Regions from separate parts of the Marinobacter sp. es.042 genome, predicted to be linked through region 2. Evidence: riboswitches for the same ligand, from Rfam matches in the RefSeq annotation. Region 2 holds a riboswitch; the other holds the start of a gene.
The links. Region 2 has a riboswitch for thiamine pyrophosphate ahead of thiC (phosphomethylpyrimidine synthase ThiC). Riboswitches for the same ligand answer to the same signal wherever they lie in the genome.
Positions count from the first base shown of each region.

Region 1: another riboswitch for thiamine pyrophosphate. It lies ahead of thiB (thiamine ABC transporter substrate binding subunit); the one in region 2 lies ahead of thiC (phosphomethylpyrimidine synthase ThiC).

Region 1 covers NZ_LT897781.1:1,368,905-1,384,926, reverse strand. The annotation lists gene CFB02_RS06540 (MlaD family protein) at 1-258, opposite strand, end outside; gene CFB02_RS06535 (ABC transporter ATP-binding protein) at 261-1,085, opposite strand; gene CFB02_RS06530 (ABC transporter permease) at 1,097-2,260, opposite strand; gene CFB02_RS06525 (ATP-binding cassette domain-containing protein) at 2,314-2,928, opposite strand; gene thiP (thiamine/thiamine pyrophosphate ABC transporter permease) at 2,921-4,600, opposite strand; gene thiB (thiamine ABC transporter substrate binding subunit) at 4,600-5,604, opposite strand; TPP riboswitch at 5,652-5,753, opposite strand; tRNA gene CFB02_RS06510 (tRNA-Gly) at 5,888-5,963, shown strand; tRNA gene CFB02_RS06505 (tRNA-Cys) at 6,024-6,097, shown strand; gene CFB02_RS06500 (putative bifunctional diguanylate cyclase/phosphodiesterase) at 6,340-8,613, shown strand; gene CFB02_RS06495 (NAD(P)H-dependent oxidoreductase subunit E) at 8,810-10,525, shown strand; gene fdhF (formate dehydrogenase subunit alpha) at 10,536-13,406, shown strand; gene CFB02_RS06485 (metallophosphoesterase family protein) at 13,532-14,656, shown strand; gene CFB02_RS06480 (AAA family ATPase) at 14,653-16,022, shown strand, end outside.
Region 2 covers NZ_LT897781.1:2,458,514-2,474,535, forward strand. The annotation lists gene ptsP (phosphoenolpyruvate--protein phosphotransferase) at 1-54, opposite strand, end outside; gene CFB02_RS11520 (RNA pyrophosphohydrolase) at 70-600, opposite strand; gene CFB02_RS11525 (HAD family hydrolase) at 774-1,430, shown strand; gene CFB02_RS11530 (class I SAM-dependent rRNA methyltransferase) at 1,484-2,680, opposite strand; gene gcvH (glycine cleavage system protein GcvH) at 2,874-3,266, opposite strand; gene cpdA (3',5'-cyclic-AMP phosphodiesterase) at 3,447-4,253, opposite strand; gene CFB02_RS11545 (DUF1249 domain-containing protein) at 4,456-4,941, opposite strand; gene CFB02_RS11550 (NUDIX domain-containing protein) at 4,941-5,558, opposite strand; gene thiC (phosphomethylpyrimidine synthase ThiC) at 5,620-7,497, opposite strand; TPP riboswitch at 7,586-7,708, opposite strand; gene CFB02_RS11560 (TolC family outer membrane protein) at 7,890-9,272, shown strand; gene waaA (lipid IV(A) 3-deoxy-D-manno-octulosonic acid transferase) at 9,321-10,574, opposite strand; gene lpxL (LpxL/LpxP family Kdo(2)-lipid IV(A) lauroyl/palmitoleoyl acyltransferase) at 10,696-11,643, shown strand; gene CFB02_RS11575 (mitochondrial fission ELM1 family protein) at 11,691-12,686, shown strand; gene CFB02_RS11580 (glycosyltransferase family 4 protein) at 12,683-13,798, shown strand; gene CFB02_RS11585 (glycosyltransferase) at 13,795-14,850, shown strand; gene CFB02_RS11590 (glycosyltransferase family 2 protein) at 14,874-15,668, opposite strand; gene CFB02_RS11595 (mannose-1-phosphate guanylyltransferase/mannose-6-phosphate isomerase) at 15,800-16,022, shown strand, end outside.

The DNA of each region.
Region 1 (16,022 bases), 1.1 Mb from region 2:
AACTCGAACCAGCACCCGAACATGGCCGGGATTGTCCGGGTCCAGACTCAGCTCCACCACATCACCAATCTGAACGCCGCTATAGAGCACAGGATTGCCTTCGGACAGGCCACCCACGGCGTGGTCGAACAGGATTTCGTAGTAGCCCCATTCCCGATCGGCGGAAGATTTCGCCAGCCAAAGGGAAAAGATCAGCGCTGCCGCAAAGGCCAGGATGGTAAACAGGCCAATGATCAGGTGGTGGGCCCTTGGCTCCATGGTTACTGCTCCTGATTCCGTGTGTTCGAATGATCCCTGAATGCGTAGCTGGCTGCCCGGCCACGGGGGCCGTTAAAGTAGTCCTGAATCCATTCGTCCTCCGTGGCGGCAACTGCCTCCAGCGTATCAGCAACCAGAACCTTGCGCTGTGACAGTACCGCAACCCGGTCACAGGTTGAGTAAAGGGTGTCCAGATCATGGGTCACCAGAAACACGGTGAGTCCCAGGGCATCCCGAAGCGTCACCAGCAGTCTGTCGAAGGCGGCAGCGCCAATCGGGTCCAGACCGGCTGTGGGTTCATCCAGAAACAGGATCTCCGGATCAAGAGCCAGGGCCCGCGCCAGGCTTGCCCGCTTTACCATGCCGCCGGAAAGCTCAGACGGATAGCGTACCGCCGCATCAGGGGGTAAGCCGGCCAGAGCCAGCTTCATACGAGCCAGCTCCTCCGCTTCGGGCCGCTTCAGGCCGGCGTGTTCTATCAACGGAACGGCGATATTCTCCTGCAGGTTCAGCGAAGTAAACAGGGCGCCACCCTGGAACAAAACACCGAAGCGTTGCTCTACGCGGGAACGTGCCCGTGCCGAAAGCTGGATAAGATCCTCACCAAACACCCGAATATGTCCCGAGGCGGGCGTGTTCAGCCCGACGATACTGCGCAAAAGTACCGTTTTGCCGGTTCCTGACCCGCCAACCACGCCCAGTATTTCGCCCTGGAGAAGATCCAGGTCGAGGTTCTCATGCACAACGTGCTCGCCAAACCGGTTGCAAAGATCCCGTACGGAAATTACCGGCTCGTTTCTTGTTTCAGGGTTCGGGGATGCTGACATAACCGCCATGATTACCAGCCCATTTCCATAAAGAATAGTGCAGCAATGGAATCGAGCAGAATTACCATAAAGATGGACTGAACCACGCTGGAGGTGGTGTGCTCGCCCACTGACTGTGCACTGCCGGCCACCTTGAATCCCTCGAGACAGCCAATCACGGCAATCAGGAACGCAAAGATAGGTGCCTTCACGATGCCTACTACGAAATGCTGCAGAGCAATGTCCCGCTGAACTATGGCCATGAACTGGGTAGGGGAGATGTCCAGCACCAGGGCGCAGACCATGGCGCCCCCAAACATGCCCGAGATCATGCCCACAAAGGTGAGAATGGGCAGGCTCACCATCATTGCCATTACCCTTGGGAGGACAAGCAATTCAATGGGATTCAGGCCCAGGGTGCGTATGGCATCAAGCTCTTCGTTGACCTTCATGGCGCCAATTTGGGCGGTAAAGGCGCTGGCAGTCCGACCCGCCAAAAGGATCGCGGCCAAAAGCACGCCAAATTCCCGCAGGAACGAGAATGCCACCAGGTTGACCGTATAAATGGTCGCGCCAAAATCATCCAGAACCGTTGCCCCCAGAAACGCCACCACAGCGCCCACCAGGAATGTGAGCAATGCCACGATGGGCAGGGCATTCAGGCCCGTATCATGAACGGCCGCGACGAAGGGTGTCATGCGCCAGCGCCAGGGCCTGGGAAGGTTCCAGGCCAGGGTGCCGAGTGTCTGGCCGATAAATCCGGTTAACACCCACAGCAGAAGAGCAATTGATTCCACTTTTTGGCCGGTGTTGCCAAGAGATCGGCGTATTAACGAACCCTTGGGTCTGTCGGGTTTTGCCACGCGCGTCAGGGAATCGGCAACCGCCATAAGCAGAGCAGCCTTTTCCCTGGAGAGGCTGTCATCACTGGCCACATGATGTTTCAGGGTATCGGGCCCCAGGAAGGAGCCGATCAGCGACGCGCCTGCTGTATCAATCTTCTGCAGACCTGTTAGGTCCAGGTTTTCGGGTGCACGGGCATCGCCAGCGAGTGCAGCCAATTGTTGCTTCAGGGAATAAAAGCCCGCAAGTGTCCAATCACCCTGAATGGTCAGGCGGCCCGAATGGAATCGGACCCTGCCGGTTGGCGAACCGGCCTGCTCAGATGCCTGGGACTGGGAAGGGGGTGATGCCATCTGCAGATGCGTCCGGGACTCGGGAAGTTATTGAATATCAAGCTAACGACAGCTTAGAGATTCAGCTGCTTATCCGCCAGTATCTTTCTGTCTTCCGCGTCATGGCTGGCAAGTATCAGCACTTTGCCTTTCGCCTTGTGGTTCTTCAGTAACTCACGTAGTTGGTCTCGTGCCTCGGCGTCCAGCCCGGTGAGAGGTTCATCGAGCAGAAGGATGGGCTGATCTCGAAGAAGCGCGCGCAGCAAGGCGACTCGCTGACGCTGACCGCCGGAGAGATCGCCCGGCATCCGCCTTTCGAAGCCCGCCAGGCCAACGCTGGCAAGTCCCAGGGCGATTGCCCTTTTCTGATCCGCGCTGAGCTTTAATCCGGGGTGGATGCCCAGGCCGATATTGGTTTGAACATCCAGGTGCTCGAACAGATTATGTTCCTGAAACAGACTGGTGACGGGGCGATCCCAGGGGGGCCGGTCTTTCAGACAGTCACCGTTCCATTGAACAGAGCCGGATTCAGGCGTCAGAAACCCTGCCAGAAGGTTCAGAAGCGTGGATTTTCCAGAACCGCTCGGACCTTGAATGGCAATGCATTCGCACGGGTGAACCTGGAACGAGAAATGCCAGGTGACATCCGTGTCGGGGTAGCGGAAGGTCAGATCCTTTACCTCAAGCATGAGGGGCCTCCGCGAGGGTCGCGATGGTACTTTCCGAACGTTTACGGTGTCCGCGCTCGTGGCTGGCAAGATTAAAGGCGGCAAACACCAATAACAACATCGTAATCAGCCATAGGGCAGTGCCGGCCGCCAATTCCATACGGTAACTGCCAAGTTGCTGGTATAGCAGTACCGGGAGGGTAGGCTGGCCCGGCGTTCCGAACAAGGCGATGACGCCGAAATCCCCGAGAGAGAGTGCGGTTCCGTAGGCCATTGCCAGGGCCATCGGGCGCTTCAGTCGCGGCCAGTGCAACCAGCGCCAGCGATACCAGCCAAGCAATCCCAACTGGTCTGCCTGGCGCACGGTGTTCTCATCCAGAGCGGTCAGAGGGCCCTTCAGTAACTGCGTTACAAAGGGCAGGGCCATCAGCCCGTTTATCAGCGCCACCAGTGCCAACCCCTCGGAGGATTGCCCGAGGGCCGGGCGAAGCAGCAGAAACAGCCCCGTCCCCAGAACAATGGGTGGCACCATCAGGGGCAACGCTGACGCTATGGAGGAAATTTTGGAAAAGGTTTTGCTTCGGCTGGCAAGCGTCAGAATCATGAGGCCGGACAACACAGAAAAGGCACCGGCAGGCAGGGCAATGGCAAAACTGCGCAGCGTGGCACTCGCCAGCTCGAGTAGCGGATTGCCAGCTTCGAGGGCGACAGTGGCCAACCCAGGCAGGCCGCGAAGCAGGATCGCGGCCAGTGGTAGCATTAGAAACAGGGAAAAAGTGAACAGTAAAACTCTGTCCCTGAACCGGGTCGCACCCCGGCAATCGGGACGGCGGATCATTTCCGGGAACCTTCGATTTGGTGCGAAATCATGCGTCACGCCTCGTCGCACGACGAGTAACCAAAGTGCCCCACAGATTGCCAATTGCACCATGGCGAGCAGGGCGGCACGGCCAAAATCGAACTCGAAACGGAGGGATTGGTATATGGCCACTTCAAGTGTGGTGGATGCCGGCCCACCTCCGAGCGTCATAACGATGGCGAAGCTGGTAAAACACAGGGTAAATACAAGGGCACAGAGTGCCGGTAACACGCTTCGTACCGCGGGCCAATCCAGCGTTCGCCATAGCCACCAACCCCTGAGACCCAGTTGGCTGGCCACGCGCCGGCGAGGCGACGGCACCGATTCCAGCGCCTGAAGCAGAATGCGGCCGGCCAGCGGCGCATTAAAAAAGACGTGTGCGAGCAAGATCCCGTTGAGCCCGTAAAGATTCCAGCTAGCGGACGTCCAGTCGCCCACCAGAGTGGTCAGCCAGCCCTGTCGGCCATAAATGCCAATCAGACCCGATACGGCCACGATGGTTGGCAATACCAGGCTCAGTTCCATGATACGCAACAGCAGGCTGCGGCCCGGAAACCGAGGTTGCCTGACCAGAGCAAGCGCGATTGCCAGTCCCAGGCCCAGGCTTATGACTGTCGAAAGCGCGGCCTGCCAGACTGTGAATCGAATAACATTTGCCAGGTAGCGGTTTTCCCAAAGCTCGGACACCGCCGGCAAGGGTGCACGCCATACCAGCGCCGCCAGACCGGCCAGGGTCAGTGCCAGCAGAACAAACGCGATCATCAGGCCTGGTAGAACCTGCCAGGCCGGGCGACTGAGTGGCGCCGGGAAGGAGCCCGATAAGGATCGTTGCATCACGGAATCATGGCGTTGAGCCATTCATCGAGCCAGGTTTTGCGTTGCTCGGCCACCTCGGCCGGATCAATAAACAGGGTTGCCTCTGGCTGAATCAATCGATCAAACACCTCAGGCAACTCATCGCCGAGATCAATAGCCGGGTACATCACATTCTTGAGCGGAATATGGCGTTGGAAGCCCGGCGTCAGGATAAATTGAAGGAACTCCCGCGCGAGCGCTTTCTGATCAGAGGGTTCCACCAGCGCAGCCACTTCCACCTGCAGATAATGCCCTTCCTTGAATTGTGCCGCCTGATACCGGTCGGTCTTATCGATGGCCATGTGATAGGCGGGCGAAGTCGAGTAGGAGAGAATCATTGGTGCCTCACCGTTCATAAACAGCGAAAAGTAGCCGTCACTCCAGCTCTTGGTGGTCGTCAGGATGTTGTCGCTCAGCGCCTGCCATTTCTCGCCGGCCTGGTCGCCGTAGACCGCTTTCATCCAGAGCAACAGGCCGAGACCCGGGGTGCTTGTGCGCGGGTCCTGGATAATGATCTGGAGGTCGTCCGGCGAACCGACCAGCTCTTCCAAACTTTCCGGTGGGTTGGGCAGCTGTTCGGTATCGTAGACGAAGGCAAAGTAGCCCCAGTCATATGGAACGAAAAGCGAGTCGTCCCAGTCCACCGGTAGATCGAGCGCATCAAGCCCGATTTTATGTGGGGTAAGCAAACCGGTCTGGCGCGCCGTCTCCATGGTGCCTGTATCCAGCCCAAGAACAACGTCCGCCCCGGTAGAACTGCCTTCCAGACGGAGCCTCTGAAGTATGTCACCTCCGCTTTCCAGCACCACATAGTCGAGAGTGCAGTCACACTGTTGCTCGAATGCCGCCTTAATGCCCGGACCAGGACCCCATTCGGCCGCGAAGGATGGGTGCGTGTATACGGTGAGAGTCTCGTTGGCCTGAGCATTCGCCAGGATGGGCAGGGCAACGCCCGCCAGCAGGAAAGGGATAAGCTTTGGCATGGTTCGAATCCTTGTTTCGGTCGGGGAACCATGCCGCGGCGTCACCTGAACGGTGAGCACTCAATCCCTTCGCCGGTACGAGCCGGATCAGGTTCCGCGGGTATGGTCTCAGCCCCTGATGAATAAACCGGGCACCCCGTTGAGTTATGTGCATTATACCGACCCGAACATTATTTAACCAACAAATCCCTATAAAACATAAACTTGAAAAAAAGTATTGACGGCAGAACCGGAATCCGTAGAATACCCAGCCGTTGACGAGGCAATGCCCCGGAAACAAAGAGCGGGAATAGCTCAGTTGGTAGAGCACAACCTTGCCAAGGTTGGGGTCGCGAGTTCGAATCTCGTTTCCCGCTCCAATTTCAAGTCTCTCATTGCCCACCTGAGAGCACAAAGATCCGATCCCTTCGATCTTTTCCGGCGCGGTGGCAGAGTGGTTATGCAGCGGACTGCAACTCCGTGTACGCCGGTTCGATTCCGACCCGCGCCTCCATTATTTCCCCCAGATTTTCAGTCAGTTGAAGATTCAAAGCCAAGTCCGGTGTCTTTCTGCGACCACGATTTGTGGCTTGCTGGCTTGAGCGGAACAATTTCCAGATAGAGTTCGAAATCTCTGGCCGACTCCCAGGCATTGGAGTGGCGTGTGGCATGCCCCGAACCCTCGATGCTGGCTATAAAATGCAATAATATTTATGCTCAAGATAACATCGCAGGTCACAACACAAAGGTCCTTGCATGGACGAGAGCGAATTGGACGAATCCCAGAGGTTGGCCATATACCAGATCCAGCGAAAGGTTTTGGAGAAAGCCATTCGTGGAGACGGCCTGGTCTCCAGCATGGAATTGCTTTGCCGCGAGATAGAACAAACTCTGAAGGAGGATCGCGCCCTTTGCTCCATTTTGTTACTCGATGGTCAACGACTCAAACACTGCGCCGCCCCCAGCTTGCCGGAGGCCTACTGCGAGGCTATCGATGGAGTAACCATAGGTGAAGGGGTGGGCTCCTGCGGCACAGCGCTCTTTCGTCGAGAGCAGGTGGTGGTAACCGATATCGCTACCGATCCGCTTTGGCAGGATTTTAGGGATCTGGCCATGTCAAACGGACTGGGCGCCTGCTGGTCAAATCCTATCATTGCTTCCGACGGTACGGTTCTCGCCAGTTTTGCCATTTACTACCCCGGCCAGCGCTCCCCCTCTCGATTGCATTTGTATTTAATCGAGGCTTTTTCGGCCCTCGCGCTGCTTGTCATTGATCATTACAGGCTGGCTGAACAACAGGCCCGACTTACTGCAGCTTTGGGAAAGATAAACGCCAGGCTGAGTGCTGTCATGCAGGTAATCCCGGATGTGGCGATCATGCTCGATCAGTCAGGTCACTACATTGGTTTTTGCGGTGACAACTTCGAGCTGATGACACCACCAGAGACACTGTGGGGCCAGTCAATAGAAAACCTGTTTGAGCCAGAACTCGCAGAACAGGTGATGAAGGTAGCGCGCGACACACTTACGACCGGGGAGATGCAGATCTTCGAGTACGAAGTTGTGACTGAAGGTGAGCGCCGGGTCTTCGAGGGCAGAACCGCGGTCGTCGATGATTTCTATACCGATGGTCGTGATGACTCCTATGTCCTGTGGATGGCCCGTGAAGTCACGACCCGTAAGTGCGCCGAAGAGAACGCCGCTCGTTTGGCGTTGTTCGATGCGCTTACCGGCTTGCCCAATCGCCGCCATGCTGAGGAACGGCTGCAGAATCTACTGGAAGAGGTGAATCGCGGCCACGCCAGCGGCGCAGTGATGTTTCTCGATCTTAATGATTTTAAACGTATCAACGACAGCCTCGGGCACCAACAGGGTGACTTGCTGCTTCAGCAGGTTGCACGGCGGCTTGATGATCAGACGCGCCGTTCGGAAATGGTCGCGCGTCTGGGTGGCGATGAATTCATTGTGTTGTTGAGGGAGCCTTTAACCGGCAAGGATGAACTTTCCGAATCCGCTGCAGCAGTAGCGCGCAGAATACTCGATTGCTTCAATGCGCCCCTGAAAAGTCAGGGCCATGCCTACAGCGTCAGCGTCAGCGTTGGGGTAGCCCTCGCCGACAAGCCCGGTTTGAAAACAGAAGACCTGCTACGTAACGCAGACGCAGCAATGTATGAGGCCAAGCGTCTCGGTGGCAATCGCTTCGCGTTTTTTGAAGAATCGCTGCAACGGGAGGCTGACCGGCGTCTGGATCTGGAGCGTCGGATGGTCCACGCCATTCGGAACATGCATTTTGTGACCTACTTCCAGCCTCAGTTGACACCGGACGGGGCCATCTTCGGCGCAGAGGCGTTGATGCGCTGGTTTGATCCGGAAGAAGGTGCCATTCCCCCGGATGCGTTTATTCCGGTGGCGGAACGGGCAGGATTGATCTATCAGCTTCAGGATATCGTGTTCGAGCAGAGCTGTCAGATGCTCGCAGAATTGCGCAATAAAGATCGATTGCCGCCAGTCTTCCGGCTTGCCATCAATATCAGCCCGCTCCAGCTCCAAAACTACAAGCTCACCGAACGTCTCGATAGTTTCCTGGCAAGGTATGACCTGACTGCAGACCGCTTTACCCTCGAAATTACCGAAAATCTCTTGATGGGCCAGCAACAGGAAACCTATCAGCAGATGCAGGCCTTGCGGCAGCGGGGATTTAGGTTCGCAATTGATGATTTTGGCACCGGCTATTCGTCACTGGCGTATTTGCATCGTCTGGACGTGGACCAGTTGAAAATCGACAAAAGCTTTATCCGCGAACTGGGAGAAACAGCCGCCGGAGAAGCCATCGTGGATTCCGTGGCTGCACTATCCAAAAGCCTCAACTTAGAAGTTATTGCCGAGGGTGTGGAAACTGAGCTCCAGGCTCGCATACTTCACGAAAAGTCTTTGACTGGTCTGCAGGGATACCTGTACGCGCAACCCATGAGCAGCGCCGATTTGATTGGATACCTGGCCTCGTCACCACGAAAGCCTGCCTCAGCATAATAACCACTGAGAGGCCAAGCGGTTAAGCCAGCCGGATCAGGTCCGCTTCCTTTCGTCAGCGGCGCCAGACCGTTTTGGTTTTCCCATCAAATTGCGATCGTCTGGTGGTACCCACCCTGATATGCTTCAATGACTTGCAAACTGCCTTACTAGCCTGAAACGCTGTCTGACTAGCCTCGGTGCGTGGTCGTAAATAATGAAAACAGACGAACAGAAGGTCAAACGCAGGCGTTCCGGCCTTCGCGGCCGGCAGCTGGAACCCGCTGTGCTGGCGGGTCTTCGGGAACTGATCGGTGACGAACGCGTTGATTCGTCATTGCGCCACCGCGATCGACTGATCGAGCACCTGCATTTGATTCAGGATGCTGACGGCTACCTCTCCATGCCCCGTCTCCGGGCCCTTGCGTCTTTCATGAACCTGCCCATGGCCGCCATTTACGAAACGGCCACGTTCTACGCCCACTTCGACATTGTTCACGACGAACAAACGCCGCCACCGGCAATAACCCTGAGGGTCTGCGATTCGCTTTCCTGCCAACTGGCGGGTGCAAGCGCACTGCACGCGGCACTGGCTGATGGGACTGACCCGAGCCAGGTGCGTGTGGTTCACGCGCCTTGCATGGGCCGCTGCGATACGGCGCCCGTGGTGGCCGTGGGGCACCATCATGTGGGCAACGCAACTTCCGAAACCGTTGGCGCCGCCGTTGAGCAACAGCAGGTACAACCCGACGAGATTCATTGGCAAAATCTGGCGGATTATCGCTCCGCGGGTGGCTACCAGTTACTGAAGGATTGCCGCGAGGGCCGGGTTACCGTTGATTCCCTTGCGGAAGAGCTGGAGCACGCCGGCTTGCGGGGCCTCGGCGGCGCCGGATTCCCCACCTATCGCAAATGGCAGGCCGTGCGAGCCGAACCCGGGCCACGTTACGCGGTGATTAACGCGGATGAGGGAGAGCCTGGCACGTTCAAGGATCGCTATTACCTCGAACGTGAACCCCACGGATTCCTGGAGGGCGCCCTGGTCAGTGCCTGGGCGGTTGAGGCGGAGGCTCTCTACATCTACCTTCGGGACGAGTATCCCGGCCTCCTTGTTGTGCTCAAAGACGCCGTTGCCGAATTGGAAACTGCTGGCATCGTAGAGCCGGGCTTTGTGATCCTGCGCCGTGGTGCCGGTGCCTATATCTGCGGCGAAGAATCCGCCCTGATCGAGTCTCTGGAGGGCAAACCCGGCAAGCCCCGCCACCGCCCGCCTTTCGTTGCCCAGAAAGGCCTGTTTGGTCAGCCCACCCTGGTCAACAATGTCGAGACGGTTTACTGGATCCCCCGCATTCACGCCCAGGGCGCCGAGTGGTATGCGAGCCAGGGGCGGCATGGCCGTAAGGGGCTTCGCAGCTTTTCGGTCTCCGGCCGGGTGGCCCGCCCCGGCGTTCATGTGGCGCCTGCGGGCATCACGCTTAATGAGCTCATTGAGGAATACTGCGGCGGCATGGCAGAAGGCCATCGCCTCCTGGCTTATCTGCCCGGCGGCGCTTCCGGCGGCATACTGCCGGCCAGCAAAGCCGATATTCCGCTGGATTTCGACACCCTGCAGGAACACGGCTGCTTCATCGGTTCGGCCGCTGTGATTGTTCTGTCGGATCAGGACGATCTGCAAGCCGCGGCCGCCAACCTTTTGGGCTTCTTTGCGGACGAATCCTGCGGGCAGTGCACGCCCTGCCGTGTGGGTACAGAAAAAATGCTGACGTTGCTGGAGCAGGATACCTGGGATGAACAGACGCTTCAGCAACTGGCCGCCGTGATGGCCGATGCGTCCATCTGTGGCCTTGGCCAGGCCGCCCCCAATCCGGTGCTGAGCCTGCTGCGGGATTTCCGCAGCGAACTGGCCAGCCAAAACCTGATCGCCAAAGGGTAGGGAAGCCGTCATGAGTAACACCAGCACAAGTTTTACCCTCACCCTCGACGACGTGGAGGTTCAGGCCTACCCCGGCGAAACCCTCTGGCAGGTCGCCAAGCGAGCCGGAGAAACCATCCCGCACCTGTGCTTCAAAGACGCGCCGGGCTACCGTGCCGATGGCAACTGCCGGGCCTGCATGGTGGAAGTGGAAGGCGAGCGGGTACTCGCCGCAAGCTGCATTCGGGAAGCTGCGCCCGGCATGGTCGTGCGAAGCGCTGGTTCTTCACGGGTTCAGACGGCCCGTAAGGGCGTTCTGGAATTACTGCTGGCCGACCAGCCTGAGCGGGAGAGCAGCCCTGATCGGTCCAGCCACCTGTGGGACACGGCGGACCAGCTGGCCATCGATGCCGCTGCCGTGCGCCAGCGCCTGCCGGCACGTTCAGACCGGGACGGGCCCACGGTGCATCATGTTGAACCCCGTTCCGATTCACTGCCTCACGCGGGCGGCCACGACACCACCCATTCAGCCATGAACGTCAACCTGGACGCCTGCATCACCTGCGGCCTGTGCGAGCGTGCCTGCCGGGAAGTGCAGGGCAATGACGTGATCGGTCTGGCACACCGTGGCGCCGAATCCAAAGTGATCTTCGACTTCGACGACCCCATGGGCGACAGCACCTGCGTTGCCTGTGGCGAATGCGTGCAGGCCTGCCCGACGGGCGCGCTCATGCCCGCCACCCTGATTGATGCCCAGGGCCGCGGAGACTCCGCCACCGCCGACCGCACTGTGGACTCCGTTTGCCCCTATTGCGGCGTGGGCTGCCAACTGACCTATCACGTGAAAGAAGAGCCTGCCAGCGCCCAATCAGGAGCAGGCGAGCAGCGAGGGCGTGTTCTCTTTGTGGAGGGTAAAGATGGCCCCTCCAACCAGGGCCGACTTTGTGTGAAAGGCCGCTTCGGCTTCGATTATCCCTCGCACCCGGCACGGCTCACCCGGCCATTGATTCGCCGGGAGGGCGCGCCCAAAGGTTTCGACCCTGACTTTGACCCGGCCAATCCGTTAACGCATTTTCGCGAGGCAAGCTGGGAAGAAGCACTGGAATTTGCCGCCACCGGGCTGACGGAACTCAAAGGCCAACACGGCCCCAGCGCACTCGCCGGCTTCGGCAGCGCCAAGTGCTCCAACGAAGAAGCCTGGCTGTTCCAGAAGCTGGTTCGCACCGGTTTCGGCTCCAACCACGTGGACCACTGCACGCGGCTCTGCCACGCCAGTTCTGTGGCGGCGCTGATGGAATGCCTGGGCTCGGGCGCGGTAACGGCTTCGTTCATGCAGGCGCTTCAGTCGGATGTGGTGATCCTCACCGGCTGCAACCCGGCCGTGAACCATCCGGTCGCCGCCACCTACTTCAAACAGGCAGCCCGCAACGGCACCAAACTGATCATCATTGATCCCCGGGGCCAGTCACTGGACGCCTATGCTTGGCGCAGCGTGCGTTTCTCGCCCGGTGGCGACGTGTCGCTGTTCAACGCCATGCTCAATGTGATCATCAGCGAGGGGCTTTTCGACAAGAACTACATCGATACCCATACCGAAGGCTTCGAGGCGCTGGCGGCAAGTATCGAGGGCATGACACCGGAAGTGATGAGCCCCGTATGCGGCGTCGACCCCGACACGATTCGGGAAGTGGCCCGTGCCTACGCGCAGGCCGAAAACGCGATGATCTTCTGGGGCATGGGTATTTCCCAGCATGTGCACGGTACCGACAACGCCCGCTGCCTGATTTCCCTCGCGCTGACGTGCGGCCATACCGGCCGGCCCGGCACCGGTCTGCACCCCCTGCGGGGGCAGAACAACGTGCAGGGCGCCTCCGATGCCGGCTTGATCCCCATGGTACTGCCAGACTACCAGCCCGTTGGGGATGCACAGTTGCGGGCCGCCTTCGAAGAACTCTGGAACACCGAACTGGACCCGGAGCCGGGGCTGACCGTGGTGGAGATCATGGACGCCATCAGGGCGGGCACCATCAAGGGCATGTACATCCTCGGTGAAAACCCTGCGATGTCCGATCCGGATCTCACCCACGCACGGGCCGCGCTGGGCGCCCTGGAGCACCTCGTGGTTCAGGATCTGTTCGTCACCGAGACGGCCCAGTTCGCCGACGTTATCCTGCCGGCGGCTGCCTGGTCGGAAAAATCCGGCACGGTCACCAACACCAACCGGCAGGTGCAAATGGGCCGGGCTGCGCTCGCGCCCCCGGGTGAAGCAAAGGCGGACTGGTGGATTATCCAGGAAATCGCACGGCGTTTCGGGTTGGCCTGGAACTATAGCGGCCCCGAGCAGGTGTTTGCCGAGATGAAGCAGGGTATGCACTCACTGGATCATATCTCCTGGTCCCGGTTGGAGCAGGAAGGGTCTGTGACCTACCCGTGCCAGGCGGACGACGCGCCGGGCGATGATGTCGTCTTCGCCGATGCGTTTCCCAGGGCCGGGGGGAAAGCCAAGTTCTCTCCGGCCAGCCCGCTGCCACCCGACGAGCCGGTGGATGAGGCCTATCCCACGGTGCTGACCACCGGGCGTTTGCTAGAGCACTGGCACACGGGCGCCATGACCCGCAGAAGCCGGGTACTGGACGAGCGCGAACCCGAGGCAGCGGCGTTCCTGGCGCCCTCAGAGCTCGAGCGCCTGGGCGTGGCCTCGGGAGAGGACATCCACATCGCCACCCGGAGGGGCAGTATTACTCTTACGGCGTGGGCTGATCAAACCATGCCCGAAGGCATGGTGTTCGTGCCTTTCGCGTTTGTGGAAGCGGCGGCCAACCTGCTCACCAATCCGGCTCTGGACCCGTTCGGGAAGATTCCGGAATTCAAGTACGCCGCCTGCCGGCTGACCCCGGCCTAGTGCCGGGCTAGTGCTGGGATAGCCAAGCTTGTTCAGAACGACGCGCATTACCGCCTCGCGTCTGTAAAGTATTATTGGTTGGTCTAGAATGGCGCCAAAATTCCCCGAATTCTCAGGTAGATAAAATGCCAAAGTTTTTGCACACGGCAGACTGGCAGATGGGCCGGGCGTTTACCCGTTTTGAAACCGAAGACGGTGCAGCCCTGGTCGAGGCCCGGTTTGAGGCCATCGAAACGCTCGCACAGCTGGCCAATGAACATCAGTGCGATGCCGTTCTTGTGGCCGGTGATGTGTTTGATGCCCAGACGGTGTCCGATCGCACGATCCGGCGGGTCTTCAATGCCACAAAGGCGTTCGCTGGCCCCTGGGTCATGCTGCCCGGCAACCACGACGCCGCACTGGCAGAGAGCGTATGGACGCGAGCCCAGCGCCTGGGTGCAGTACCTGAGAACGTACAACTGGCGCTGCAGCCTGGCGTTATCAATCTGGAGCAGCAGAGCCTCAGCATCCTATGCGCACCGCTGACCCAGCGGCATACCTACGGTGATCTGACCGAGCCGTTCGGCGGCTACGAGTCACCGGAAGGCTTCCTCCGAATCGGCCTGGCTCACGGGAGCGTCCAGGGCCTGCTGCCGGACGAGATTGATTCCACCAACCCCATCGCGCCAAACCGTGCCGAGGCCAGCCGGCTTGATTACCTCGCCCTGGGCGACTGGCACGGCACCAAACAGATCGATGAGCGCACCTGGTACAGCGGCACCCCCGAGCCGGAACGCTTTCGGAATAACGAAGCCGGCAACGCCCTGATCGTTGAAGTGCCCGAGGCAGGGGCAACGCCGACGGTAACCCGAGTACCCACCGGTCGGTATCAATGGCACCAGTGGCGGGAAACCCTGGCGGTGCAGTCCGATCTGGACCAACTGCTGGAGCGGTTGAACGCCTTGCCCGAATCCGCCGTTGTTGATCTGCGGCTTGAGGGTTCGATAACCCTCGCCGGGGAAGAAACGCTACTGAAAGCGCTCTCGGTGGCCGAAGCCCGATTCCGCAGCCTGCGATGCGAACGGAGTGGACTTCAGCTCGCGCCGACCGATGAGGACATCGCAGCCCTGAAGGCGGACGGCTACGTGGGCGAAGTCGTCGAGAGCCTGCGCGAGCGTCAACAAGAGGGCGCGCAGGATGACGCCGCGCGGGACGCGCTGGCCATTCTGGCAGGACTGCTCAGAGAGCGGGAACAGGAGGCCAGCCAATGAAACTGCAGAGAATGCGCATTGAGCAGCTCCGCCAGTTCCGCAAACCCTTTGTTCTGGACAACCTGCAACCCGGCCTCAACCTGATTCACGGCCCCAATGAGTCCGGAAAAAGCACCTTGGTGCGATCAATCCGGGCGGCCTTTTTCGAGCGCTATCGCTCAACCGCCGTGGACGACCTGCGCCCCTGGGGCGACTCCGCCGCGGCGCCCACCATTGAACTGGATTTCGAGCACGACAACCGCACCTGGCATCTCACCAAGAGCTTCCTGCAGCGTAAACGCTGTGACCTGAAAGTCGGCAACGAAACCTACAGTGAAGACGACGCGGAAGAAAAGCTGGCCGAATTGCTGGGCTACCAGTACCCGAAGCGCGGCGCCAGCAAAGCCGAACACTGGGGCATACCGGGATTGCTGTGGGTGGAGCAGGGCACCGGGCAGGACATCGAGCAGGCCATAGAGCATGCCGGGGATCATTTGAAGTCCGCCCTGAACTCCATGGTGGGCGAAGTGGCCAGCTCCGGCGGCGATGACCTCATCGAGACCGTCCGCAGCCAGCGGGACACCCTGCTGACCGGCACCGGTAAACCCCGGGGCGACTATCAAAAACTGGAAAAAGACCGCGCGCAGTATGAACTTGAAATCGAAGAACTGAAGGAGCGGGTGCATAAATACCAGGAACAGGTCGACCGACTTGGCAAACTCGCTCAGGACTATGATCAGGCGGAGGCCGAGCGCCCCTGGGAAGAGGCCCAGCGCCAGCTGGAGGAAGCCCGCACGCGCTACCAGCAAGTAGAGCGCCTGGAGCAGCAGCAAAACCAGGAAAAAGCCACGCTTGCCCAGCTGCAGCAAAACCACCGACTGCTGCAGCAGAACAAAGAACATCTTGAAGGGCTGAGTCGTCAGCTTGAGGGCCGAAAAGCCGAACTGGACCGTGCGGAGCGAGACCTCGCCACTGCACAAGCGCAAACCCCGATGATTGCAGGCCGTTTGCAAGAAGCCAGAACCGCCTACGAGCAGGCCGAAAAGCAACGCAAGCTTGCCGGCTTGCTGCAAACCCGAGAACGCCTTGAGCAGGATGTCCGACGGCTTGAGCAGCACAAACAGGTGCTGACCCAGAACCTTGCCAAAGCCAAGGACTACCACCAGCAGCTGGAGCAGGCCCGGCAGCAGGCCAGAGACAACCGCATAGATTCCGCCGCGGTCAAAAACCTGAAAACGACCGCGAACCAGCTGAACGAAGAAACCATCCGTTCACGAACCATCGCCACCCGATTGAACTGGAAGCTGGAAGCCAGCGCGTCATTAACGCTAAACAACGAGCTGCTGACCGGACGAGGCGAGCAGCAGCTTCTGGAAGAATCCACCCT
Region 2 (16,022 bases):
CAAATCGCGGGCGCTGTTTACCTCTTGTACTAGACTTCGCAGAATGCTCAGCATGGCGGTGTCAGTCCGTCATTTCTGGTGTTCCTGTAAACGCCGGTTCTGCTCCGCCCTGTGCCACTGTTCCATGTTGTAGAACAGTCGCGGCGCAAGCTCTCTCAGCGCGCGTCGATACACTTCTCGCTTGAATGAAACCACCTGCCCCAACGGATACCAGTAACTTACCCACTGCCAGCCGTCGAACTCCGGTGAATCCGTACCATCCACGCAAACCTGCGCGTCCGGCGATAACATCCTCAGCAGGAACCATTTCTGTTTTTGGCCCACACAAACAGGGTGGGAGTTTTGGCGTACCATCCTCCTCGGGAGTCGATACCTCAGCCAGCCTCGGGTGCAACTGATGATTTCCACATCGTTTGCACAGAGGCCGATTTCCTCTCCAAGCTCCCGAAACAGTGCATCCTCGGGCGATTCATCATGTTTGATGCCACCCTGGGGAAACTGCCAGGAGTCCTGCCCTATTCGCCTTGCCCAGAGAACTTCTCCTCTGTGATTGGCCAGAATGATTCCGACGTTGGGTCTGAAACCGTCTGAATCGATCACGGCACAGTCCTCTCAAAAGTCGGTTGACCGGCACAAAAATTCACCGGTCGGATTTGTCCAAGTTGCTCTCATTCTTACAGAATCCCAAGGGTTCGGCAAACGGAGCCGTTGGGGACAGGTCATGATAGACTTGGAGTTTTACTGCAAGCCCTGTGATCACCGGAGGTAGCCGCTTGACGCTCGCAATTTTTGATCTCGACAACACCCTTTTAGCCGGAGACAGCGACCACGCCTGGGGCGAATTTCTGGTGGAGGAAGGCATTGTCGATGCCGAGGAATACCGCCTTGCCAACGATCGTTTCTATCAGGAATACCTGAACGGCGAGCTGGATATCCTGCACTACCTGGGGTTTGCCCTTCAGCCTTTGGCCAGTCACAACATGGAAGAGCTACTGGCGTGGCGGGAAGCCTTTATGGAGAAAAAAGTGCGCCCCATGATGCAGGCCACTGCAGATACGTTGCTGGACAGCCACCGGGAGCAGGGTCACACCCTGATGATCATCACCGCCACCAACCGTTTTGTGACGGAACCCATTGCCGAGGCTCTCGGCATCGAACATCTGATCGCCACCGAGCCCGAGCTTGTCAACGGCCGTTATACAGGCAAAGTGGCCGGCACTCCGAGCTTTCAGGATGGCAAGGTCACGCGACTGGATGACTGGCTGAGCGCCCATAACAGGACACTTGAGGGGGCCTGGTTCTACAGCGACTCCCACAACGACCTGCCGTTGCTGAAGAAAGTGGATAACCCGGTAGCCGTAGACCCGGACCCGACCCTGGAGCAATTTGCCCGGGACAACGGCTGGAAAGTGATGTCTCTGCGGGGTTAAGACGTTAACAGGGGGTCAGATGAAAGCGTTCATCTGACCCCGACTTCAACTGCTCAGAAAAATCCGGTCAGGGAGCGTACAAAGCAGGACTTGATGTAATCGGTCTCGGGAATACCCGGAATCACCGGATGATCCGGGGCCTGATGCCCCTGCTCCAGCAACTGGACAAAGCGGTCGATCTTGCGGCCGCTGCCTCGAATGATGTCCACCAGCTTCTCCTGCGAGAGATGCATCGAACAGGATGCGGAAACCAGTATCCCATCGCGCTCCAACAACCGCAGACCGAGCTGGTTCAGCCGGGCATAGGCCTCTTCGCCCGCCTTCTGGTCCCTGCGCCGGGGAATCAGTGCCGGCGGATCCAGCACCACCACATCAAATTTCTCCTTCTCATCGGCCAGCGCCTTCAGAGCCTCGAAGGCATCACCCTCAATGGTTTCCACATTGTCGAGGCCGTTGAGCCTGGCGTTGTGGTGAACCGAATCAATGGCACCGGCCGAACTGTCGACACAAGTCACTTGGGTGGCCCCGGCACAAGCGGCCTGAATGCCCCAGCCACCGACATAACTGAATACATCCAGCACCCGCTTGCCCGGCGCATAGGCCTGCAAACGGGCACGGTTCATCCGATGATCGTAAAACCAGCCCGTCTTCTGGCCGCCTTCCAACGGCACCTCGAACCGGACACCGTTCTCCTCCACCTCCAGCAGACTCACCGCAGCACCATGGGCCTGCTCCACGTATGTATCCAGCCCCTCCACCTTACGCATCTTGCCATCGTTCTTGAGGATGATCGCCTCAGGGTGCACCAGCCGTTGGACTGCCCGAACAACTGCCTCCTTCATAGCTTCCATACCGGCCGTGGAAATCTGCACCACCACCGTGGAATCAAACCGGTCGATCACCAGCCCCGAAAGCCCGTCACTGTCGCCAAACACCCAACGGTAAAACGGCTTGTCGAAAAGCCGCTCTCTAAGTGCAAGCGCAGCCTCCATCCGCTGGGTCAACCGCTGGGGCGTCATACCATGGCCCGGATCCCGGCTTATCAAACGGCCACAAATCAACGCATGAGGGTTCACGAACACCGTGCCCAGAGGCTTGTCGTTGGAAGCCCTGAGCTCCGCCTGAACACCGGCCTCGAAATCCGTCAGGGGACTGCGGCGGGTGTCCACCTCATTGCTGTACACCCAAAGATGGCCGGCACGGAGACGGCGCTCTGCGCCTTTTCGAAGATACAGAACCGGAAAATTCATAGAGACCACCTGGAAAGGAAAGACAGGGATTATACAAGATGAGTTGAAACTCGCACCGCTGTGGGACGGGCTGACGGGGCGGGCCTTCCAAAACTGTGCGGAGCCAGGGATGGCGGAGCCAAGCGTACAGGGACGTATTCACAGCGTGTTTTGGAAGGCCCGCCCCGTCAGGCCAGCCTCCCAAATGGGAAGATTATCCCTCTGCAGCCACATGCTCCGCATAAGCTGCAGAATCCATCAGGCCATCCAGCTCCCCAGCATCCTCAAGCCGAACTTTGTAGAGCCAGCCGTCGCCGTAAGGATCCTCGTTGACCTTCTCCGGCTCATCCTCGAGGCTCTCATTCACCTCGATAACCTCACCGGTCACCGGGCTGAACACATCCGAAGCCGATTTCACAGACTCAGCGACCCCGGCTTCCTCTCCACCGTTAACCGTCGCGCCCACATCCGGAACACCGATGTATACCACATCACCCAGTTGCTCCTGGGCAAAATCCGTAATACCGACAGTCGCCGTGCCATCGTCTGACACGCGAACCCATTGATGGGTCTCAATGTATTTCAGGTCTGCGGGTATCTCACTCATAGTCTGGTTTCCTGAACGAATTTTTTGCGCAGTTTAACTGAAGAGGTTAATTCCAGCGAACCTCACGTGCCAACTTTAACCCGCGGAGTGGGTTTACCCGACGTGAGCGCATCATTGAGATAAGAATTTTTCAGAGTTTAAAACCATAATGGCTGAGGCAAAGTAGCTGCAGGAACGCCCTCAGTAACCCGAACTATTCTGATCCAGCTCGAACTGGAAATCGTCTGCCCGGCGGACTTCCGTTGCGAAGCCGCCGGAATCGTGGAATTCGAACCAGCGGTAACCGGGCGGTAAATCCTCTACCGAGAACTTGCTGGAACCGGAGGTGAACTGGATGCAGGTGGACGGCGTGGCCAACAGCTGCACGCCGTTGCGCTCGATCTCGTGCTCCTGATGGATATGCCCCCACAACACGATCCTGACCTGAGGAAATCGATCTAGCACCTGCCAGAACGCATCGCGATTGGTGAGACCAATTTTCTCCATCCAGTCGGAGCCGATATCCACCGGATGATGATGGAGTGCAATCACTGCCGGTATGTCCGGATGCTGCTCAAGCGTCTCCGAGAGGAACGCCAGTTCGGATTCAGCCAGAGCGCCGAAAACCTTGCCGGGCACAGAGGAATCCAGCATCACAAATTGCCAGCCACCCTGAATCACGTGACGATCAGAAGCGTTGTACTCGCGAGAAACTTGGAGCAGGTTATCGATATGATCGTGATTACCAGCGATCCAGACTGAGGGACAGGAAAAGGACTTCAGGCTCTCACCAAAGACGCGGTACGCTTCCACCGACCCGTCTTGAGCGAGATCCCCGGTAGCCAGAATCAGATCCGGCTGACCGTGCACTTTCAATACCTCTGCAATAACCGCCTGCAGGCTTTCCCGGGTTCTAACGCCCAACAGATCTCCGTCGGCACGCGCCATCAGGTGCGGATCAGTCAGCTGCAGTACCCGCAGTGGCCGGTTTTTTTCCTTCGTGGTCATGGCGTTCTGGATCTACTCGCTGGCAATACGTGGTCTGATCACAAGTGTACGACGCCGATTCACAGATTTATCACTTTCGAATCGAACCCGGGTCACATTCTGGCAAGGCTTAGTCGATATATTGCAATTTTTGACAACTATGGCACATCGGTACGCCATAGCCACACCACTTTAGTACAGGATAAGCGTGTATCGGACCGCCTCAGTCGACGCCTTCGCCGGCGGACCAAGCTGCATGTTCCATGGGCAGGTGACCAAACCTCAAACAGTAATCCAGCCAATCGGCGAGGAAGCCGTTGACCTGGACCTTTTCATCCGGATGGTGCATGAAGCGATTGGGGTAATCGTTGACGGGAGCAATCTGGCGATCACGGTAGCAGCTGATCACTTCCGCCATGCTGGCGTCGTGGTAGACCCGTACGGTCATTTGCGGGTTGTTTAACCAACGACCGGAATTATGAACCTGCTCAAGCAACAGGGTTTCGGTGAACTTTGCTGTCTGGAGCACCTGAATCCGGACTCGTCCCAGGTAGTGGTTCTCCCGATGCAGCTCGAATTCGCACACGGGCTTGCCGTCCACTTCCAGCTGCCTCAGCTTACGGAGCCGCTGATAGTTTCCGTCACACAGGGCGCCGAGCTGCCTGAGATCCGGAACATACCGCCTGGGTTTCATGGTCCACTCGCCCATCACTGCCACCCTTTCCTCAAACGGGCCCGATTCAGCTCGAGCCACTGCAGGGCTATAATGGCGGCCGCGTTGTTGATGCGACCATCGTGGATCATCGCTATGGCATCGTCGGATGACACCACATGGGCACGGATATCCTCATGCTCATGTTCCATACCATACAGGCCACCGGCATCTGCGGTGCTGACACGCCCGCAATAAAGGTGAATCATTTCCGTGCTGCCGCCGGGTGATACCAGGTAATCGCAGATTTTTTCCAGCGGCTCAAAGGTAAGTCCGGCCTCTTCCTGGCCCTCACGTTGAGCGACTTCTTCAGGGCTCTCGCCGTCTTCGTTCATACCAGCTACCAGCTCCAGCAGCCAAGGCGACTGATCACGGCCCAGGGCACCAAGACGGAACTGCTCAAGAAGGACTACCTCGTCCCGTTCCGGGTCGTAGGGAAGTACACAGGTGGCATCGCCACGAATGAAGAGTTCTCGGGTAAACACCGGCATGTCCCGGCCGTCAAAACGCGGATGGGTCAACCAGAGCTTATCCATGCGGAAGAAGCCCTGGAAGACGGTTTCACGTTTTTCAACGTTGACGTCGTCGGCGTTGAACTGGAACGGTTTGGCCATTTTTTGTCCGGTCGTTGAATCGACTTGGAACGATAGCCTTTAGTTGGGTATTACTTCAAGTTCAAACCTTGTCGTAAAGCTTACTCCCGGACTCCACGAACTCGCGGGATTTCTCCTGCATGCCGGCATCCACTGCGGATACCTCATCCAGGCCGTGCTCCTTCGCATAATCCCGAACCTCCTGGGAAATCTGCATGGAGCAGAACTTCGGACCGCACATGGAACAGAAATGCGCCACCTTGGCGGATTCCTTTGGCAGAGTCTCATCGTGGTAGGCGCGAGCCGTATCCGGGTCCAGACCGAGGTTGAACTGGTCTTCCCAACGGAATTCGAAACGGGCCTTGGAGAGCGCATTATCTCGAATCTGGGCACCCTGGTGCCCCTTCGCCAGGTCCGCAGCGTGGGCGGCGATCTTGTAAGTGATGATGCCGGTTTTCACGTCGTCCTTGTTGGGCAGCCCCAGGTGTTCCTTGGGTGTGACGTAGCAAAGCATGGCGCAGCCATACCAGCCGATCATGGCGGCACCAATACCGGATGTGATGTGATCGTAGCCCGGCGCAATATCGGTAATCAGCGGGCCCAGGGTGTAGAACGGCGCTTCGTCGCAACATTCGAGCTGCTTGTCCATATTCTCTTTCACCAGATGCATGGGCACATGGCCGGGGCCTTCAATCATGCACTGCACATCGTGTTTCCAGGCAATCTTGGTGAGTTCACCGAGGGTTTCCAGTTCGCCGAACTGCGCTGCGTCGTTGGCATCGGCAATGGAGCCGGGGCGCAGGCCATCGCCAAGACTGAAGGACACATCGTAGGCCTTCATGATTTCGCAGATATCCTCGAAGTGCTCGTACAGGAAACTTTCCTTGTGATGCGCCAGGCACCATTTGGCCATGATGGAACCGCCACGGGAGACGATGCCAGTGGTGCGCTTCGCAGTCATGGGCACATGATGCAGGCGAACACCCGCGTGGATGGTGAAGTAATCCACGCCCTGCTCGGCCTGCTCAACCAGCGTATCCCGGAAAATTTCCCAGGTCAGATCCTCGGCCACACCGCCGACTTTTTCCAGTGCCTGGTATATCGGCACAGTGCCGATGGGAACCGGGGAGTTGCGGATGATCCACTCCCGAGTTTCGTGGATATTCTTGCCGGTGGACAGGTCCATGATGGTGTCGGCACCCCAGCGGATGCCCCAGGTCAGTTTCTCCACTTCCTCTTCGATGGAAGAGCTGACGGCAGAATTGCCGATATTGCCGTTGATCTTTACCAGAAAATTTCGACCGATGATCATCGGCTCGATTTCCGGGTGGTTGATATTAGCCGGAATTATCGCCCGTCCTCGAGCTACCTCATCGCGGACAAACTCCGGCGTAATTTCCGGAGGCAGATTCGCGCCGAAGGACTGGCCGGGATGCTGTTCTTTCAGCAACCCCTGTTCCCGTGCTTCCTGCAGTTTCATGTTCTCCCGGATGGCGATGTATTCCATTTCAGGTGTGATAATGCCCTGGCGGGCGTAATGCATCTGGGAGACGTTCTGGCCAGGTTTGGCGCGCAGGGGTTTGCGTTCGTCCATAAAGCGCAGCGGGTCGAGCTGTGGATCTTTCATGCGACGGCGGGTGAACTCTGAGGAGTAACCAGGAAGTTGCTCCACATCGCCACGCTCCGCAATCCACTGGGCCCTCAGCGGTTTGAGTCCTTTGCGAAGGTCAATGATCGCTTCCGGATCGGTGTAGGGGCCGGAGGTGTCATACACCACAACCGGCGGATTCTTTTCACCGCCCATCTCCGTCGGCGTATCCTGCACGGTGATTTCCCGCATGGGCACGCGCAGATCGGGTCGGCTACCCTGAACGTAGATTTTACGTGAACTTGGCAGGGGTTTGATCGCGGCTGAATCCACCTGGGCGGAATCGCTGAGGTAATCAGGCAAGTTGGTCATCATTCGCTCCCGGAACAATCGTTGGATTTCGGGTCGCGTATGACGGAGCTCTCGACACGGATTCCCTCTGGGGAGAACACTGGTCAGGCAGCACTGTGGTCTTAAATCCCTACGCCGGTATTATCCGGATCAGGTCGCGGGTTCTGCGATGCAATCTCAGCCGGTTGCCTCCCATGATTCGGAAAGCAGACCAGCACCCCGTCAAGACGCGATTCTGTAATGCGTGACACCCAGAATGGGTGCCATTTGCAAGTGTAGAGCTGCGGGCAATTATTGTCCATAATGGCCAACCAGACCCGTCTGCCCATGAAAACGGGGATCACGCGTGCCCGCCAATCCGACACGCATCCCGTTTACCCGGCAAAGATGCGTAACCGTATTCAGGAGACACAATGAAGAAGCGATTGCTTTCAGGACTTATTGGCCTCATGGCGGCCCAGCCCGCCCTTTCCATGGATCTGGTCGAGACCTATGAGAAAGCACTGTCCTACGACTCCGGCATTGCCGCCGCGCGAGCAAGTTTTGAAGCTCAACAGGCGGCCAGCGATGTCAGCCAGAGCGCATTATTGCCGCAAATTGGTGCCTTTGGTGAGGGCAACTACATTGATGTAGACGGGCCGAGCCAGGACAACAGCTATCAGGAACTGAATTACGGTGTCCAGTTAACACAGCCACTGTTCCGGGCTGACGCCTGGTTTCGCTATGACGCCAGCAAGTTCCAGACCGAATCGGCCCGGGCCGAATACAACCTCGCCCAGCAGCAACTGATCCTGGATGTTGCAACCGCGTACTTCAACGTTCTGCGGGCCCGGGACACAGTCACCACCGCCCGGGCAACCGAGGCCGCTATCCAGCGCCAGTATGAGCAGGCTCAGGAACGGTTTGACGTGGGCCTGATTGCCATAACCGAGGTCTATGAGGCCCGCGCCAGCTACGACGACAGCAAGAGCCAGCGTATTGCCGCCGAAAACCAGCTCAACGTGGCCCGTGAACAACTGGCGCGACTGACCGGCGAATACGCCGAAGAACTGGACAATTTGCGCCAGAATTTCCCCCTGGGCCGCCCCGATCCGATGGATCCATCTGCCTGGGAAGCAACCGCCCTGGAGCAGAACTGGTCAATCCAGTCTGCTCTGTTTGAGCTCAACGCCAACGAGGCCGGACTTCGTGAAGCCAAGGCCGGCCACTATCCGACGCTGGATCTGAACGCGTCCTACGGCAAAACAGACCTGAACGGCATTGACGGCGCCAACGCACCGATCACAAGCCAGCAAGACGGCACCACGACTCGAGGAACCATCGGGCTTACCCTGAATGTACCCCTCTACTCTGGCGGTGGCACTCAAGCCGGCGTCCGCCAGCAGCGCTCACTGGTAACCGTTGCTGAGCAGTCGTTGAACACCGTTCGCCGGGATGTTCGTGTAAACACGAGAAGTCTGTTTCTGACCGTCAACAATAACATTGAAACCGCATCGGCGCTGGAACAGACCATTGTCTCCCGCCGCAGCGCACTCGACGCGACCCGTGCAGGATATGAGGTGGGAACCCGGAACATTGTGGAAGTGCTGGATGCCGAGAGAGCCTATTACGTTGCCCTGCGGGATTACGCCAACGCCCGCTACGACTACGTGATCAACTCCCTTCAGCTTAAACAGGCCGCCGGCACCCTGAGCCCCCAGGACCTGATCGAGCTGAACAATTGGCTGAGCGCGGCTGCTCCGGGGATCGAGGCACTGGCCAACGAAGAAGAAACCCTGGACGACCCGACCCGATGACTGTGAGGGCGGGCCCTACGGGCTCGCCCTGGCTTTTCGGGAGACAGGTCAGACCCGTTCGATAATGCCGTCAACCACCTTGTCGAGTGCACCCCGGTTCTTGTTAACAACCTCCAGCGCTCGCTGCCCAATCGCTTCACGTTCCCGGTTATCGCTAAAGAGGGACGACACATGAGCGGCCAGCTCATCCGCATCGGAAACCAGTTTTACCCCCCGATCATCCAGAAGGCGCTGGTAAATCGTCTCGAAATTGAAGATGTGAGGACCTGAAAACACCGGGATGCCCCATCCAGCAGGCTCGAGGGGATTATGGCCACCGCGCTCGATCAGCGAGCCGCCAACGAATGCCAGGTCGCTGGCACCGTAGAGCATCATCAGCTCACCCATGGTATCTCCCAGATATACCTGGGCCTTGCCCGGATCTTCTCCACGAGACCGACGGGCCAGAGCCAGCCCTTCCTTCACCGCCCTTTCCGCCACCGGCTCGAAACGGTCGGGGTGTCTCGGAACCAGAATCAACAACGCCTTGGGGTGGTCTGCCAGAACCCTGCCATGGGCGGTCAGCAACTCATCATTCTCACTGCCATGAGTGCTGCCGGCAATCCAGACCGGCCGACCCGCCAGCTTCTGTCGAAGCGCCGCGGCCGCCGCTCTCACATTCTCCGGAATATCCACATCAAATTTGACGCTTCCCGTAACGGCCACTTTCGCCGGGGCAACTCCGATCCGGCGAAACCTCTCGGCGTCTTTTTCGGCCTGGGCAGCCACCCAGCTGATGCTGCGCATGATAGGCGCAGCCAGGCCGCGGACGCGCTCGTAACCGCGAGCGGAACGCTCAGACAGCCGGGCATTGATCAAAAATACGGGAACGCGGCGGGCCCGGCACTGGCGAATCATGTTCGGCCAGATTTCGGTCTCCATGATAACCAGAATCCGGGGATTGGCGCGGTCGAGGAAGCGACGAATAGAACCTGGCGTATCGTAAGGAGCGTAGGCGTACTGGACTTGATCACCGAACATCTTGCGCGCTTGAGACAGGCCGGTGTCTGTCATGGCCGTCATCAGGATAGTTATGCCCGGGTTTCGGGCCAACAGGCGCCGCACCATTGGCGCAGCCGCTATGGTTTCACCTACCGAGACAGCATGAACCCAGACGACCGTACCGCTTGCCCGCGGCACGATGCCCAGGCGCTGGTACCAGTTGCGCCTCAGTTCCGGAGCTCGGCGACCGTGCCACCAGAGACGCAGGAGGATGAACGGCAGGAACAGCCTAATAAGCTGGGAATAGATAAATTGCAGCACACAGGACTCCGGGCAAAACAGTGCGCTATCATAGCGCAAAACCTATTGATTTGCTTCCGATTGATCGCCAGTGCCACAGTGCCAGCATCAATCAAACAAGACCTCGCAGGACCTGCATTACGTGAAAAAGAAATATCGCAAATTACCGCGAAACACAGACTACTCGGCGTACCGCCACCCGCGCTGGTGGCCTACCTGGCTGGGCATTTTCCTGATGTGGTGTGTGTCCCGGCTGCCGATACGCGTTCAATGGTGGCTGGGAAAACTGGCAGGCCTGCTGGCCTTCCGCCTTGCCCGAAGTCGTCGGCACATCGCGGAAGTGAACATCAGGTTGTGCTTCCCGGAGCTCACCAGTACTCAACAATCGGCTCTGGTTCGGAAAGCCTTCATTGCCAATGGGATTGGCTTGCTGGAGCTTGGTATTGCCTGGTTTCGTAACCCGGCCAAACTGACGGGCATCACGAGAGTCCACGGCCTTGAGCATTTTGAGGATGCCCTGGCCGGTGGCACAGGCGTCTTATTGCTGGGGGGGCATTACAGCACCCTGGATCTGGGCGGTAGCCTGGTAACCGAGTTCATTGAAGCCGATGTCATGCAACGGGATCATAACAACCCGTTGATGAACGCAGTCATGACAAGGGCCAGGGAACGCCGCTATGGCACCGTGCTCGGCGCCAGAGACCTGCGAGGCCTATTCCGCAGCCTGAAGAAAAACCGAGCAGTCTGGTACGCCACGGACCAGGATTACGGTCGCAAGGATATTGTCTTTGCTCCGTTTTTCGGAATACCGGCGGGCACCATTACCGCCACCTCCCGGATTGCAGAACGCAGTGGCTGCAAGGTGGTTCCGTTCAGCCATTTCCGGCGTGACGATGGGCCGGGTTACGACATTTACTTCCACCCGGCCCTCGAGAATTTTCCCAGCGGCGATGATCTTCAGGATGCAACACTGATCAACCAGACTATCGAGCGAGAGGTTCGGCGAGCGCCGGATCAGTATCTCTGGATGCATCGACGATTCAAGACCCGCCCGGACGAGAATGACCCCGGCTTCTACAAACGCCGGTAACGCAGAACCCTGGCAATACGGAGGCCGGCAGTGCATGCCGGAACACCATGGCCAAACCAGAGCCCAGAACGCAGGATGCATCCACACCGGTGGTGTGGCTTGTGACAGACAGCAAGCCTGGCCACAGGAACCAACTGAAGGGGCTCGGTAATCGCCTTCGCGTCCTGACCGGCGCAAGCACCTACTGGGTCGACGCCTCCGCCATGAAAACTCCGCTGTGGCGAGCACTGCTGGGCGCACCGCCACAAATGGAGGCGTCACTGCCTCGCCCTGATCTGGTCATTGCGGCCGGGTCTGGCACGCACCGGCTGCTGCTTGCCCTGCGCAAGCTTCGTGGAACCCGTACACTTGTCATCATGAAGCCCGGGTTCCCGCTGTCTCTGGTCAGCGGCGCGCTGATCCCGGCCCACGATCGAGTGCAGGCCAGCCCGAAAGTCCTGTTGACGGAAGGGGTTCTGAATACCATTACTCCCCTGGCCAGAATCACCGAAAAACGGGAAGCGCTCTTGCTCATCGGCGGGCCCTCACCGCATTTCGACTGGGACGGCGACGTCGTCCTGGGCCAGGTATCGCATCTGATCGGCCATTACCCCGACTGGCGCTGGACCATCAGCACCTCCCGGCGAACACCGACACCCCTGCAGGAACGCCTCGAGGAGATGGCCGGGCTGAGAGTTACCGTCGTTCACCCCGGGCAGACCCACGAAGACTGGCTCAGCCACCAACTCTCGGCCTCAAGAGCCGTCTGGGTGACGCCGGACAGCATGTCCATGGTCTGTGAGGCCTCAACCTCCGGGGTGCCAACCGGCCTGTTCGAATTGCCGGCCAGAACCGGCAGCCGGGTCATGGAGGGTGTGGAACGGCTGGTCCGGGACGGCTATGTTGCCAAGTGGACAGACCATGCCAGCGTCATGGCTGGCAGAGCCGACCATGAAAAGACTCTCTGGGAGGCCAATCGTGCAGCCCGCTGGGTCCTGGAGCAAGGACTCCTGCCAAAGAGCCAGAAAACCAATCAACGCCTGCACAAGGGGACCAAACCTTGAGAATTCTTCAGGCACTTCCGGCGCTTTACAGTGGCGGCGTGGAAAGGGGGACCGTAGAATTCGCTGCGGACCTGGTTAAACGCGGCCACGAATCCTATGTCGTCTCCAAGGGCGGCCCCATGGCGGAACAACTGCGGGGACAGGGTTCGACGCATATTTTCATGCCGATTCACCGGAAGAATCCAGCGTCCTTCGGGCAAATCCTGCCGATGCGAAAACTGCTTCTTGAACTGAAGCCGGACATCGTTCATGTCCGCTCACGCATGCCCGCCTGGATTATCTTCCTGGCTCTGAAAAGCATCCCGAAACGGGACCGCCCGGCGGTTGTGTCCACCTTCCACGGCATGTATTCCGTGACTCCCTACAGCGCCATCATGACTCGCGCCGATCACATCATTGCCGTGTCGCAGTGTGTGCGGGATTACGTGATAAGCAACTACCACGTACCCGAAGAAAAGCTGACCGTCATCCAGCGGGGCGTGGATGTGGATGCCTTTCATCAGCGCGAGCTTCCACAGCAATGGCTGGACCGTTGGTTCCGTCAGTATCCACAGCTTGCCGGGAAGAAAATCATCATGATGCCGGGGCGGATTTCCCGCTGGAAAGGCCAGTTGGATTTCCTGGCCATGATGGCGAAACTGGTTCAGGAGCGGCCCGATTGCCACGGTATTATTGTGGGTGGTGCGGAGCCGGGCAAGGAGCATTTTCTGGACGAACTGGAGAAGGAGCGGTCTCGCCTGGACCTGACCGAAAAGGTCAGCTTCCTGGGACAGCGCAATGACATGACCAACCTGTACCTGCTCTCCGACGTGGTCTGTCACATGAGCACCAAACCCGAGCCCTTTGGCCGGACAGTGACCGAAGCCCTGGCTTCGGGAACACCGGTCGTGGCCTATAATCGTGGCGGGGCGGCGGAAACACTGCAGGCGTGCTTCCGGGAAGGCCTGGTGGCGCCGGATAACGTGGAGGAGTTCGCACAGGCCGTTTCCCGGATGTTGGATGCCGGGCCTCCGGCCATTGAGATCCCTTATCGGTTCCGCCTGGAGGCACAGACCGAAGCGAGCCTGGCCGTTTACGAGACGGTGCTGCAGAATGCCGCAGGCCGATCATGAGCTCACCGCCCCGATTAACGATCGCCCTGCTGATTGCCACGCCAGGCACAACCTGGGGCGGCATGGAAAAACACACCGCCGATCTGGCAGCCAACCTGGCCAGACGGGGGCATTGCGTCCATGTAGTGGCTCACAAAGACTACCGGGATAGATTTCATTCCGGCATCCACTTTCATGCGCTGCCCGTTCAACTGGGGCGACGGAACCTCTGGCTCCAACTGGCCCTCCGCCGGCGACTTCGAGAAATAGCACCTGATATTCTGCACGCCCAGGGCAACAAGGCTGCGCAGCTCGCCGCTAAAACCGGAAGCCTTGCCCGAGTGCGAATCGGCACGGTGCACGGCACCAAGTCCAGCCATAAGGCCTTTGATCGCCTCGACGAGATTATTGCCGTAAGCCCCAGGATTCTGGCTACTCTGCGACACCCCCGGAAACACCTTATCTACAACGGCGTGGATTCCGGGAGCGAACGAACAACAACAGACGACGGCCCGGAGCTACCGTCAGGAGTCACCAATGTAATCGCCGTCGGACGACTCGAATCCGTCAAAGGTTTTGATGCGCTGATCAGGGCCTGGGCCATGCTCGGCGATTCGGCACATCGCTGCCATCTGACCATTTTTGGCGAAGGCAGCCAGCGATCACGGCTTGAGCACTTGATTCGCCAGTTGAAACTGGAACCCTCGGTAACCCTCGCAGGGTTCCGGGAGAATCTGGCGCCCATCTACGACAGGGCCGAATTGACGGTGGTCAGCTCGGAACGGGAAGGCTTTCCCTATGTACTGGCGGAGTCCCTTCTCAGTGGTTGCCCCGTGGTCTCCACTCCGGTGTCCGGACCGCGGGATATTCTTCCAGCAACGTCTCTCAGCGCAGGCCATCGGGATCGGGACCTTGCCGAACTCATAGCGCGAGCGCTCTCTGATCTGGAAACACTGAAACAGAGCGAGCAGCCCGCCATGGCATTTGCCCGTAAAACTCTCACGATCAACGCCATGGCGGAGCAAACGGAAGCGCTGTACCTGAGGGCAATGGGCGAGCAACGAGGCACCTGATGTCCGCTGTATTCGGCAGAGACCTACCGGGTATTTTCCCTCTCAAATTCGGATAGCATCTGCATCTCCCGAGCCTTGGCCAAGCGCATGAAGTTCCTGTTGGCTGCGGTAATGGCAACGCTTAGACCAAACCAACCGTTCAGGATCTGGCGGTGCAGCAGGTAATATTTCAGGAACTTCAGGGGAAACTCGGCAAACAGGCGGGGGCTGGAAATTCGCCGTCCCTTTGCGGCGATAAAGCGGGCCTGCTCCGTCGACAACTGGCAGTACTTGCGCTCCATCTGCTCCAGAGAAATCAGCGTGCGGTGCAACACATCGCCCTTTAAATCCACGACCCGGCCAGCCTTCACCTGCGGCCGGTCATTGTTGCTGTCTTTTTCGGGCTCAATCACTGCCTTGTTACGATTGTAGAGCCTGAGAATCTTCTTCGATTTATCATGGCGGAACGGATGCCGGGGATCCGGCTGGGACAGCACCCAGCGCATCCGGAATCCCGCAATGTCCGGGTCAATCGGCTTTGAAAACAGGTCCTGGATGTTGGCCACAAGCTCGTCCGACAGCACCTCATCCGCATCCAGGTCCAGCACCCAGTCATTACGACAAAGGCTTGCGGCAAAGGCTTTCTGGCAGGCAAATCCCTGCCAGTCGTTATGAACAAAACGGGCACCCGCCGCGTCAACAATGTCACGGGTTCGGTCAATACTTCCGGAATCGACTACGATAATCTCATCAACCCAGTCGGAAACCTTTGCGAGGGATTCCGGCAATCGCAGTTCTTCATCCTGGGTGATGTAATAAACGGATAACGGTAGCTTCATCAAAATTCCTGGTATCGGGCAATCAGTTTACGGACTGGTCAAAACAATATCATGGTTGCCTTATGATAAGATGGCGCGCCTGATTTTGATGTTTTTCTTGGCATTCTTTAACTCAAGCCCGGAGTGTACAGATGATTCACCCCGTCATTATGGCTGGCGGTACCGGCTCACGCCTTTGGCCGATGTCGCGTCAGCTGAATCCGAAGCAGTTCCTGAAACTGACCAACGGCCCCCTGTCGATGTTGCAGGCCACCGTTGCGCGGCTTGAGGGCATGGACGCAGCAAACCCTCTTCTGATCTGCAACGAGGAACACCGGTTCCTGGCTGCGGAACAGATGCGGCAATCCGGCCACG